DNA from 4 places in the Agarivorans albus genome. Region 4 is predicted to be linked to each of the others. Evidence: predicted binding sites of a transcription regulator. Region 4 holds the regulator's gene; each other region holds the start of a gene.
What was found. The regulator sigma-54, encoded in region 4, starts transcription at its own class of promoters, with help from an activator protein. The targets are predictions, from matches to a motif close to GTTGGCACGNNNNTNGNNT.
Positions count from the first base shown of each region.

Region 1: a site for sigma-54 is predicted at 1,354-1,372, ahead of flgB (flagellar basal body rod protein FlgB). Genes of this name have one in related genera too.
Region 2: a site for sigma-54 is predicted at 1,961-1,979, ahead of K5620_RS18480 (THxN family PEP-CTERM protein). Genes of this name have one in related genera too.
Region 3: a site for sigma-54 is predicted at 1,405-1,423, ahead of K5620_RS19780 (choice-of-anchor A family protein). Genes of this name have one in related genera too.

Region 1 covers NZ_AP023032.1:2,909,832-2,912,986, forward strand. The annotation lists gene K5620_RS13080 (flagellar hook assembly protein FlgD) at 1-493, opposite strand, end outside; gene flgC (flagellar basal body rod protein FlgC) at 504-923, opposite strand; gene flgB (flagellar basal body rod protein FlgB) at 923-1,321, opposite strand; gene K5620_RS13095 (CheR family methyltransferase) at 1,505-2,329, opposite strand; gene K5620_RS13100 (chemotaxis protein CheV) at 2,342-3,155, opposite strand, start outside.
Region 2 covers NZ_AP023032.1:4,081,633-4,084,787, reverse strand. The annotation lists gene K5620_RS18490 (ThiF family adenylyltransferase) at 1-523, shown strand, start outside; gene K5620_RS18485 (THxN family PEP-CTERM protein) at 679-1,581, shown strand; gene K5620_RS18480 (THxN family PEP-CTERM protein) at 2,026-2,940, shown strand; gene K5620_RS18475 (PEP-CTERM/exosortase system-associated acyltransferase) at 3,097-3,155, shown strand, end outside.
Region 3 covers NZ_AP023032.1:4,366,308-4,369,462, reverse strand. The annotation lists gene K5620_RS19790 (DUF5060 domain-containing protein) at 1-126, opposite strand, end outside; gene K5620_RS19785 (substrate-binding periplasmic protein) at 419-1,177, opposite strand; gene K5620_RS19780 (choice-of-anchor A family protein) at 1,531-2,490, shown strand; gene K5620_RS19775 (carbohydrate-binding protein) at 2,763-3,155, shown strand, end outside.
Region 4 covers NZ_AP023032.1:648,916-652,070, forward strand. The annotation lists gene ptsN (PTS IIA-like nitrogen regulatory protein PtsN) at 1-199, opposite strand, end outside; gene hpf (ribosome hibernation promoting factor) at 208-495, opposite strand; gene K5620_RS03120 (RNA polymerase factor sigma-54) at 520-2,022, opposite strand; gene lptB (LPS export ABC transporter ATP-binding protein) at 2,075-2,800, opposite strand; gene lptA (lipopolysaccharide transport periplasmic protein LptA) at 2,800-3,155, opposite strand, start outside.

The sequences.
Region 1 (3,155 bases), 2.3 Mb from region 4:
CTTCTGGCATTGGATTCCCATTGGAATCGGTGCCGTCCCAAGAGAATGGCATGTTGCCACTTCCCTCACCTAAATCGATAACTTTGACGACTTCACCCGCCGCGTTCTCGACCGAAACTTTTACATTGGTTGTTGCCGCACCAGTTACCGCTACACCATCAAAACCAGTACCACCGTTATGTCCGTAATCTAACGGGACTAACACTTTCTGGCCCACTAAAGTTGACGCCTGCAAGGCAGCCGATGAATTCATGATCGAGTTCATGGTGTCAAACTTAGTACCAAGCTCAGCAATCCCCTCGGAAGTCTGAAAGCTCGCCATTTGCGCAATCATCTCGGCGTTATCCACGGGTTTACTGGGGTCTTGATACTGCAACTGAGTAGTAAGCAGTGAGAAGAAGTCTTCTTGCCCCAATGACTGATTATTATTGCTCTCTGGAACAACCGACTCTGGTTGCCAATAATTATTTTGTAACGGATCAATAGTAGACACTGGCTACTCCTTAACTTTTACCCAGATTGAGCGTGCTATTTAGCATTTGCTTAGCGGCTTCAGTTACTTGAACATTGGCCTGATAGGAGCGAGAAGCACTCATCATGTCGGCCATTTCTTCAATAACGTTGACGTTTGGCTTGAAGATATACCCTTCTTCATTAGCCATGGGGTGTTCTGGGTAATACTCTTTACGTAACGGAGCATCTGATTCAACTATGCCCGCTACTTTAACTTGTGCAGATTCAACTTGTGCTTGAGATGCTTTATTTAACTCAGCCTCAAACACTGGTTTTCTTGCTCGATACGTTTGATCGATACTTGAACTAATACTGTCGGCATTGGCTAGGTTACTGGCAGTGGTATTTAAACGTACCGACTGCGCTTTCATGGCCGAAGCTGAAATATCAAAAACATTAAAAAAGCTCATTATTGACCTCCCTTAATTGCATTTCGTAAGCCACTAAATTTGCTTGAAAGAAAGTTAATACCTGCTTGATATTCCAAGCCATTCTGCATAAATGCGGCTTTCTCTTTTTGTACATCAACGGTATTACCGTCACCGGTGTCTGGTTGATCCGGCACTTGAAAGCCTAGTTCGGCAAACTGGCTGTTACCGCCGCTGATGTGGCGCTCATTAGTAATGTGCATTCCACCACTCTGCTTACTTTTAGCGGCAGCAAATGCTTTATTAAAATCTATATCTCGTGCTTTATAGTTAGGTGTATCAGCATTAGCAATGTTACTTGCAATCACTTCAGAACGGCGGGCTCTTACACCTACAGTATGCTGATGAACGCCTAATGCTTTATCAAATGTTATTGCCATATACACCTCGTTACACTTCCACGAAGAATATTTAGCAAGAGCTGTGCCAGAGTTTTTTTGACGCTTTTTGTTCAGCTAACTAAGGAACTTAGTTGTATTGATATGCTAGATAACAGTGGCAGGGTGATGCTAGCGGCAAGTAAAGCGGCAACTATTGCCATTTACTGCCGCTTCGGGTTTAGCTTATTTTAGTTGATAAACAATGCCGGGATGGCAACGCAACATATTAAAACGATCGGTCAGGCCGGTAATAGACTCAGAGGCACCCAACATTAAATATCCATTAGGGTTTAATGCTTGAGCAAACTGATTAAGGATCTTCGATTTCACATCAGCGTTAAAATAAATCAAAACATTACGACAAAAAATGATATCGAATTTACCCATTAACGCGTAACTATCTAAGAGATTAAGCGGCCTAAAACTAACATTTTTACGCACTTTATCATTAACTCGAAATCTGCCGTCGGTAGTCGCTTCAAAAAACTGACGTTTACGCTCTGGCGATAAACCGCGCGCCAAGGCTAAAGTGTCATACTCACCACGCTTACAATGCTCCAGCATTGACGGTGATATGTCAGTCCCCACCACCTGCACCCCCATGGGTAAGGTTCCAGGGCGTTTAGCCTGATACTCCAGTGAAGTCATCATAATAGAGTATGGCTCTTGGCCAGAGGAGCTTGCCGCTGACCAAATCTTCACTGGCCGAGATAACTTTGTGAACTCCGGCAAGAGTTTGTCACCGAGCAATTGAAATGGATAAGTATCCCTAAACCACAGAGTCTCATTAGTGGTCATAGCATCCACCACGGCCGCACGTAAATCGCGCTCACGTAGGCTCATGGCTTTTTGAACTAGTTCGGTAAGGCTTGCTACAGAGTACTGAGCCATTAATGGCGATAAACGGCTCTTTACCAAGTATTGCTTGTTGTCACCTAATACAATTCCGCACTGCTTCTCTAGAAAGCCACAAAACTGTTTATACACATCATCTGTTATGGTTCTCAATGCATCCACACTCTATAAAGATTGACGAACAGCTGCAGCTAATTCATCTGGATTAAATTTAGCAATAAAGGCGTTAGCGCCAACTTTATTTACCATAGCTTGGTTGAATACACCACTTAAGGAAGTGTGTAAAATTATGTGCAGACCTTTTAAATCTGGATGAGAACGTACTTCCGCCGTTAATGTGTAACCATCCATTTCTGGCATTTCAATATCTGAAATCACCAGCGCAATTTGATCGGTAATTGGACCATCTTTAGCCATAGTGGTTAACAGCTCGAGGGCTTCTCGTCCATCTTGGCAAAGTAAGGCTTCTACCCCTAAGGAGGTTACCGCGCGCTTAACTTGATTTCGCGCCACCGAAGAATCGTCAACCACCAATACTTTTTTGTCTATTTGAACGTTTGCGGCTGCTTCTTCAACAATCTCTTTACTTACTGTGGTATCAACCGGAGAAATTTCATCGAGAATCTTTTCAACGTCTAAAATAGAAACTAACTCTTTTTCAACCTCTGTTACCGCTGTCAGGTAGTTGAACTTACCTGCCCCTTTGGGCGGCGGCAAAATGTCTTCCCAATTCATATTTACAATACGCTCGACCGAGCCTACTAAAAAGCCCTGCACAGAACGGTTGTACTCTGAAATGATGATGAAACACTTGGTCACATCTTCTATTGGACGCCCGCCAGTGGCTGAACTTAAATCAATGACCGAAATAGTTTGGCCACGAATATGTGCCACACCTCGGATAACAGGATTTAGTTTAGGCAGCGCGGTAAGTGGCGGACACTGTAAGACTTCTTTTACTTTAAATACATTAATGCCA
Region 2 (3,155 bases), 1.4 Mb from region 4:
AGGTGTGGACGTATATGTAGATAGCCTAGACTTTTTTGCCTTGGCTGCGCGAAAGTTGGTCTTTCAAAAGTGTTTAGAGAAAAAGATCCCCTTAGTTACTGCTGCCCCGTTAGGTATGGGCTGTGCATTTTTGTGTTTTATGCCTGGCAGTATGAATTACGAAGAGTATTTTCGATTTGAAGATGCCACTAGTGAAAACGAGCAATATATTAAGTTCTTAATTGGTTTATCCCCCGCAATGTTGCAGCGCCCTTATCTAGTTGACCCTAGTCGAGCAGATTTTCACGCTAAAAAAGGACCATCGATGCCTATGGCGGTGAAGATGTGTGGTGGTATAGCGGGTACGTATGTTTTAAAAATCCTACTTAATCGTGGAGATCTAATTACCGCACCTTACGGTTTACATTTTGATGCTTATCGAAATCGATTTAAGAAAACGTGGCGACCAATGGGTAATCGTAATCCCTTGCAGCGAATGGTATTTAAGATAGCCAAAAAGATAGTTTTAAAAGAAGAAAGCTGAGCGTTTTTTATGTCAGTAAGTTTTACACATCATAATTGATTTATTTGTTTTTAGAGTATAACTATTTGTTAATATTGATTAATTATATTTGGCCCGAGTTTTGCTTTATGCACGGTCTTTATATCTAAACGCTATTACCAAATTGGATGGGTGAAATGAACAAATTGAAACTTACTTGCTTGGCTGCAGGCCTAGGATTTGCAAGTATTTCTGCTAACGCTGAACTAATCACTGAATGGAATTACTCGAATGATGCGGGTTTTAAAGAGTGGAGTTCAAACGCTGGCCAACTAGGTATTGATACCGGCGGCGCAACAGCCGATGAGTTTGATCCTCTTTTTGGTGGTGAGTTACCTAAAAGCCTTGCATGGGGTACACCATACGGCGCTGTAAATCCTCAACTTATCAAAAGTTCACTTGAGATTGACGACGCTCAGTCTGGTCAAGTAAGTACAAGTGTAGTTGACGGTGTTGGTGCATTGGATTTCGTAACAGGTACAGGCCTTACCCATGAAAACTGGGGTGTAACTGGCAATACTTTGTCTTCAGCAGTTTTGTTTGATGGCTTGTTTCTGCAACCTCTAGCTCCTTTTGTTGGCCCTGCACTTCCTGCGCCGGTTCTTGAGTTTGATGTATTGTTTGAAGAAACGTACAACACTCCTACTAATGACACCTGTAAATACGGTGATACTAAAGTAGGTGAAGCTGGCATTAATGAAGCTGGTTGTGCTGACTTATTCACATTGGTACTAGATGACGGAGTTACGTTTACTGAAGTTGGTGACGATATCTACCTTCAAAACAGCTTCATTCTACCAATTCCTGGTTTTGACGATTACGTGTATACCTTAACTACTCGTCTTCAAGGCTTAACTGTATTAGATAATCTAGATTGTGGTCCTGACTCTACATGTATTGGTTTCTTAACTGAAGAAAACCAGAAGAACGAATTAAAGGCAGCTTTCGCTATTTCTGCTGCTCAAGTAACTGAGCCAGGTACTTTAGCTATCTTTGGCTTAGGTTTGCTAGGTTTGGCTTCTGTTCGTCGCCGCGCTTAATTAGCTGCTCTTATATAATTACTGCTGCGCTTTCGCAGCAGTAATTTTTTATTTCCTTCAAGAAACTCTCACTTCCAAAGCTCAAATTCTCAATCGTAACTGTCTTGTTCGAAGGTTCTGCTTTCTCATCTACCTTTATAGTGCTTAGCAACTTAACAGCAGAATGTTGTTTGTTGGTCCAAGGTAAATCGTTAATTGGATTTAGTAAGGGTAATCTTCATACATTAAGCTTTAGAACAAGGATCTTAAGGATCTTAAGGATCTTAAGGATCTTTTACGGTGGTAAACATAATGGGTTTTTGTGTCAGTAATTTTTACATCCTATTTACTTCAATGATTTGGTTATTTCTTAAGCTACTGCTTTTAAAGGTTTTTTAAAGTTGGCACCTAGATTGCTTTGTATGACTTGTATTTCGAATCGTACTGACCAAATGGATGGGTGACATGAACAAATTAAAACTTACATGCTTGGCGGCTAGCTTAGGTTTTGCAAGCATCTCTGCTAACGCTGCTCTTATCACTGACTGGGATTACCTAAACGAAGCTGGTTTCGATCAGTGGACTTCTGATGCTGGTTCAATTGACCCAACGGGTATTGATGCAACTGGCGAAACTTTAGATGATTTTGACCCACTTTTTGGTGGCGAGCTTCCTAAGTCTCTTGCTTGGGGTGACCCGTACGCTGCTGAAAACCCAGATCTTAAGAAAAGTGCTTTGAATATTGAAGATTCTAAATCAGGTACTGTGACTACCAGTGTTGTAGATGGTGTTGGTGCTCTAGCATTTTCAGAAGGTACTGGCCTTGTACACGAAAACTGGGGTGTAACTGGTGATACTCTAGTAGCAGCTACATTGTTTGATGGTTTGTTCCTTGCACCTACAGCACCTGTTGCTTTCCCATTAGCTCCAGCACCTGTACTTCAGTTCGGTGTGATTTTTGAAGAAACCTACAACACACCAACTAACAATGTTTGTAAGTACGAGCCAACTCAGTTGGTAGGACAAGCCGGTATTAACCAAGAAGGCTGTTCTGACTTATTCACTATCGTGTTGGGTCCAGATGTTACATACACAGAAGTGGGTGATGACATTTACTTAACAAATAGCTTCGTACTACCAATTCCAGGTTACGATGACTATGTATACACCCTAACTACTCGCCTACAAGGTTTAGAAGTATTAGGTGATATTGATTGTGGACCAAACGCAACTTGTATTGGCTTCCTTACAGAAGAAGATAAAACTAACGAATTGAAAGCTGGTTTCGCTATCTCTGCTGCACAAGTATCAGAGCCAGGAACATTAGCTATCTTTGGATTAGGTCTATTAGGCTTGGCAGCTGTTCGTCGCCGCGCATAATGCTTAATTAAAAGTCGCTAAGTTTTAGCATTGTACATCCAAAGCGCAGCCTAGTTCTGCGCTTTGTTTTTTCTGCAAGCCTGCCTTTTATAATTCTAAATTGTTTCTAAAATCTAAATGTTATGTTTAGAAAGTTTGAAGCTTTGAGAGCGCTTTATGATCCGAAACAAACATGTGAAAAACCTAGCAAGTATCCCTTATCTTGGGGCTGTTGT
Region 3 (3,155 bases), 1.1 Mb from region 4:
ATCTAACAATTGATTTAAGTTGATGCCTTGGCTGCCTGTTCCGGCGTTGGCAAATAAAGAAAAGACAAGGCATAAGAAGCCTACTAAATCCTTGGTCTTTCTCGCTTTGAGTTTATGTTGTTTCACTGGATTTTCCTTGTGTTTGTTTGATCAACAAAGTGCAAAGAAGGCTTATCTTTATCAGTGATAAACCAGTCGTCTGGTCTGTAACGTTTGTACTTAGCGTTGAGTATTTAAATTGATTAACTTTTTATAATGTTTTTTGTCAGCGAGGATTTGAGCAATTAATTATCAATATGTAAAGTTGTAATTAATTGTTTTAATTGATTTTTTTAATCAATTTTAATCTCATATTATTTAAGGGCTGAGAATCAGGGTTTAAGCTGTTGCTCATTAGCGACAGCTAACAGAGAAAGGACTATTTTAAAAAGCCATGGGTGATCATTGGATAACGATCGGCTATTTGTTGGTATTGGCCGTTGTTAACAATTGTTGCTAAACCACGATTAAATGATTCAAGCAGCTTAGCGGCGCCTTCTGTTTTACGTGATATGAGCAAATGCACGCTACTGCTCATTACGTCATTATTAGATATACACAAAACTGCCCGTTGTTGAGGACTTAAGTAACGGTCTATAAGGGTTGTTGCGGCGACTCTATCAATTAAAAATGCATCGATGCGTTTGGCAAACAGCTTTTTTAGGTTTTGTAAGTCTGAATTCACTTCTTCGATTTCATATAGGCCTTTGTCACCATTTAGCCAAAAATCTTCGGTATAGGTGTAACCTCGCACGGCGCCTACGACTTTGCCTTTTAAACTGGCTAGGCTGGTGAACTCCCCTGTTGAATTTAAGCTAACTAATACGCTTCCACCGTACCAAAGTGGCTCGGAGTGAAAGAAATGCTCTTGACGCTCAGATTTAATCGCCCAATAAGAAGTGGCTACATAACTACCTACTCGGCTGGAGTTTAATGCGCGTTGCCAGGGCAAATAACGAAAACTCACCTCTGTTTCTACGGCAGCAAACGAGGCTTTAACAATGGCATTTATTAAACCTTCATCATCGCGGTATTGAGAGGTGAAGGGTGGGTGCTCACCGCTGGCTATAGTGATGCTTTCAGCAGCGCTCTGGTTACTGACTATCAGTAGGCTTAAACAGAAAAGGGTACGGAACAAATAAATAATGGTTACTCTCTATTGGTAATAAACACAGCTGATTAAAAAGCTAAAGCGTATATTAAGCGTAGTTCTCGCCTAGCTTTAAGCAAGGTTTCCAGCTGAGTATCGTTGCTAGCTAGACTGCTTTTTCAATCTTGTCGAATTTTTTTACAACCAAACTCTTATTGTATTGTTTAATAATATATACACATGAATAAAGCCATGAAAATTATAGCTTTTACTTAGTTGGCCTAATTCCTGCTTTTAAGCTGTCAGTTTTAATAGTTTGTATTTCTAAGTGTTTGAAAAATATAAACTTGGTCAAATAGTTATCAGTTTTCGGTCGTTGCCGTAGTAGTAGGAAATGTTTTATGTATTTTGCAAAGTTAAGTCGATTTACGCTTGTGACCTTTTCATTGGCCTTGTCTGTTGCTTCTCAAGCCAGCGTATTAAGTGACTACAACTTAATTCTTACCGGTGATTACAACTACCAAGGTGGAGAAGTAGAAGGTCGCACTCTTCTTGGCGGCAATCTAAATGCTGCAGGTCATTCGCCTACTTTTGCAACCCGAGAAACCACGGTTATTAATAAAGACACCGTGACTGTTGTGGGTGACGTTAACGCTACCAATATTAACCTTAATGCTGGCAGCTTAAGTTATGGCGGCAGCTACAATGTAAATGGCAATGTTAACCTTAACGGTGGCGGCTCAGCAGTTCAAAGCATCAGCGCTAAGAATCAACTGGATATGCAGGCTATTTTTGCTGCCGTAGAAGCGGAACTAAGAGCAGACTCTGCTTACTTCGCTGGCTTAACGAGTAACGCAGTATTAAGTGGTAGCCATTTGTCCTACGCTGGTAGCGATAGCGTGGCGGTGTTTGATGTTGATTTTTCTAGTATCTTCGCCCAAAACAATTCTTTGTCTTTAGATGCTGGTTTAGCTGAAACCGTGATCATTAACGTATCTGGTAGCATTGTAGATATTGCTGGTGGGGTAAACCTTACTGGGAATGGCTTTGCCATTGATGCGGGTTTAGGCAACCTTGGCGCAGAGAATATTTTGTGGAACTTCTATGAAGCGGAATCAATCAACTTCAATAACTTAGCAACTGTAGGTTCGGTGCTAGCCTTAGATGCTGATATTACTGGTGGCGCTGTATTTGACGGAAGTGTCGCAGCCAAGAGTTATACAGGTGGTAGAGAGTTTCATAGCCATGGTTTTGATTGGACTCCCCCGCAAGTACCCGCAGTGGTAAGCGAAAGCTCAAGCTTTATGCTATTTATTTTAGGCTTAGCTTTAGTCATTGTGTCGCGTCGTCGTCGCATCTAAGTTACTCTCGCTTAAATCTGATTGAAAGCCTCAAGTTTACTTGGGGCTTTTTTGATCCCGCTAAGCTGTTCTGTTTTTTTATAAGCTTTAACTAAATTACCCACTAGTGTGAGCGTTCACATAATCTCTGTTAAATAAATTTAACTGATGAAATAAATGCGAGTAGTTTTGGCCTTAGGCCGAATTTTGAACATCCGCTTAGCGCAGTATCAAGCCATATCGATATTTGGTCGTAGAACATAATTTGATAGAGATAATGAGGGAGCAAATCAATGAGCGTATTACCTAAGCATATTAAAAATCTACTGCTGACATCAGCCCTGGTTGCTATGGCTAGCCTAAGCACAGCGGCTAATGCGGCGATTAAAGTAAAGGCCGAAAACTTTAGCCAACAGCAAGGGGTACAAACAGAACCTACGGCCGATGCCGATGGCGGAAACAATGTTGGTTATATTGAAAATGGTGACTGGGTGGAATACGCCATCGATGTTCCAGCAGCTGGCGAATACACGTTTTCTGCGCGAGTAGCCAGTGATACTAATGGTGGGCGCTTTGTTGTGCTTGCTAACAACGCCGAAAAAGCCACGGTAAAAGTAAAAGGAACAGGCGGCTGGCAAAACTGGGTTACCCTAGAAAATACCCTTAATTTAGAAGCTGGTGCGCAA
Region 4 (3,155 bases):
CATGAGGAATAGCAATACCTTGGCCAATACCTGTGCTGCCCATTTTTTCTCGATTTAACAAGCTTTCAAAAATGCATTGGGTAGTGGTATCAAGCTGCTTGGCAGCCAGTTCGCTTACTATTTCTAGGGCGCGTTTTTTTGAAGAGCATTGAACTGCACTTTGGGTGCAGTCCAAGCTAAGTACTTTATTTAGTTGCATGGGGGTGGCTAACGTTTGTTAAGTTTTTCTTTATGTTTGATGACTTGGCGATCAAGTTTATCAATCAGGCTGTCGATGGCGGCATACATGTCAGAATGCTCAGAGGTTGCAAATACTTCGCCGCCGTTTAAATGTAATGTGGCTTCAGCAATTTGGTTCAGTTTTTCTACGTTGAGGATGACGTGAACGTTATTGATCTGATCGAATCGTCGGGTGAGTTTGGCAAACTTGGTGTGGACATATTCTTTCAAAGATTCAGTTATTTCTACGTGGTGTCCAGTAAGGTTAATTTGCATAGATATCTTCCCCTTTTAGTGGCCTTAGATAAGGCTCTTACGTTGGTTAGAAGGTGGAATTGCTAAAGACTCACGATATTTAGCAATCGTACGTCTTGCCACCTTGATCCCCTGATCTGCCAAAATATCAGCAATTTTGCTGTCGCTGAGTGGTTTACTGGTATTTTCGGCAGCTACCAGTTTCTTGATTAATGCACGAATAGCGGTTGATGAGCACTCACCTCCACCATCGGTAGCCACATGGCTAGAAAAGAAATACTTAAGCTCGAAGATGCCGCGAGGTGTATGCATGAATTTTTGGGTGGTTACCCGGGAAATGGTGGATTCGTGCATTTCTACAGCTTCTGCCACATCGTTCAGTACCATTGGCTTCATGGCTTCTTCGCCATATTCAAAAAACGCCTGTTGATGATGAACAATGCAGTTGGATACTTTTAATAGGGTTTCATTTCGGCTCTCGATACTTTTAATAAACCACTTGGCTTCTTGTAAGTGGCTACGAATAAACTGGGTATCGTTAGCGTTGGTAGAGGTTTTACTTAAAGATGCATAGTGGGAGTTAACACGCAACTTAGGCATTGCATCTGGGTTGAGCTCTACAACCCAGCGGCCTTGGCGTTTTACAACCGATACATCCGGGATAACATACTGGGCTTGGTTAGGCTCTACCGCGTTACCTGGTCGAGGTTCAAGCGTATGAATCAAACGCATGACTTCGCGTAACTGGTCTTCTTTAAGTTTGGTTTTGCGGGCTAATAGACGAAAATCGCGATTAGCTAATACATCAATGTGATTTGAAACTACATCTTTGGCTTCATTTAGCCAAGGGGTGTCTTCGGCAAAACGGCTTAATTGGATTAGTAAACACTCTTGCAGCGAGCGCGCTGCTATACCAACTGGATCGAAATGTTGGATGCGTTTAAGTACTGCTTCTACTTCATCTAGCTCTACATCTAAGTCATTGTTATCGCTTGAACGTAAGCCTTCTAGTAGCTGCTCACAGTCTTGGGTGAGGTAGCCCGATTCATCTACTGCATCAATAATGGCTAAAGCAATAGCTTGGTCTACTTCACTAAATGGAGTGAGTTGCATTTGCCACAATAAGTGGTCTTGTAAAGAGTCGACAGTTTCGCCCTGAAACAACATATCGTTGTCATCGCTCACGGCGCTGCCAGATGAGCTGGCTGGGGCAGAACTGGCGCTGTAGATATCGTCCCAAGTAGAGTCAACAGGGAGGTCGTCAGAAACAGTTTCTTGATTAATGGCATCGCCTGCTTCAATTTGACTGTTGTCTATGTCCGCAGTGGATTCGGCCTCGGTAGACTTCTCATTGGCAGATTTAGCGTCGGTTGCGTCACTATCACTGGCGTGAGACTCATCCGCCTCAAGCAGAGGGTTACTTTCCAGAGCCTCTTGAATCTCTTGCTGTAAATCCAGTGTTGAAAGCTGGAGTAAGCGAATGGCCTGTTGTAACTGGGGGGTCATGGTTAACTGCTGACCAAGACGCAACTGCAAAGATGCTTTCATTAACTACCGCTGTTCCTTCTTCTTATTGTCTTTTTTTAAACTTGCACTTTAACTATAGCTTGAATTGTTCTCCGAGATAAACTCGTTTCACATGTTCGTTTTCGAGAATTTCTTCTGGCTTTCCTGAGGCTATCAATTCGCCTTGGCTAACGATATAGGCATGCTCACAAACATCGAGAGTTTCTCGAACATTGTGGTCGGTAATTAGTACACCTAGACCGCGATCACGTAGGTGTTCAATGATCTTTTTAATATCGATAACAGAAATAGGATCTACCCCTGCGAAGGGTTCGTCAAGCAAAATAAACTTAGGTGCGGCGGCTAGCGCTCGGGCAATCTCAACCCTTCGACGCTCACCACCCGATAAGCTCATGCCTAGATTTTTGCGAATATGGCCAATGTGAAACTCTTCAAGAAGGTCGTCTAATGCACCAATTTGTTGCTCTTTATCGAGGTCTTTTCGGGTCTCTAATACGGCGAGTATGTTCTTCTCCACAGATAAGCGGCGAAAGATGGACGCTTCTTGCGGAAGGTAGCCAATGCCTTTGCGTGCGCGGGTATGCATCGCTGTACTAGAAATATCGTCATCATCGATGAGGATTCGGCCTTGGTCACGAGGCACCAAGCCCACCACCATGTAAAAAGTGGTTGTTTTGCCAGCGCCGTTTGGACCTAACAAGCCAACAATTTTACCGGTTTCTACATTTAGACTAACGTTTTTAACTACCTTACGGCCCTTGTAGGCTTTAGCTAGGTTTTCAGCAATTAGCGTACTCATTATTGCTGGTCTTCCTTGGGCGTTAGTTCGTCAAGCTGCTGAGGCAGGAAAATAGTAGTTACACGGCTATTTTCGTCGCCTTGTGCCACCATTTCTTGTTTGTTGATGCTGTATTTGATCATTTTACCTTTTACCAAGCTCTCTTCTTGTTTGAGTTGAGCATTGGTGGTGAGTGTTAGCGTTTGGGTTTTTAGGTCGTAACGCACTTCGTTCGCTTCAGCTTCAATTGGCTTGCCACTATCAAGTAATTGATAAAACGTTGCGGGTTCGCCTTTAGCGATCATTACTTCGCTGCCTTTTTCTTCGCTACCAATAACACTGAGTTCTTCGGCGTGCATTTTAATCGAGCCTTGAG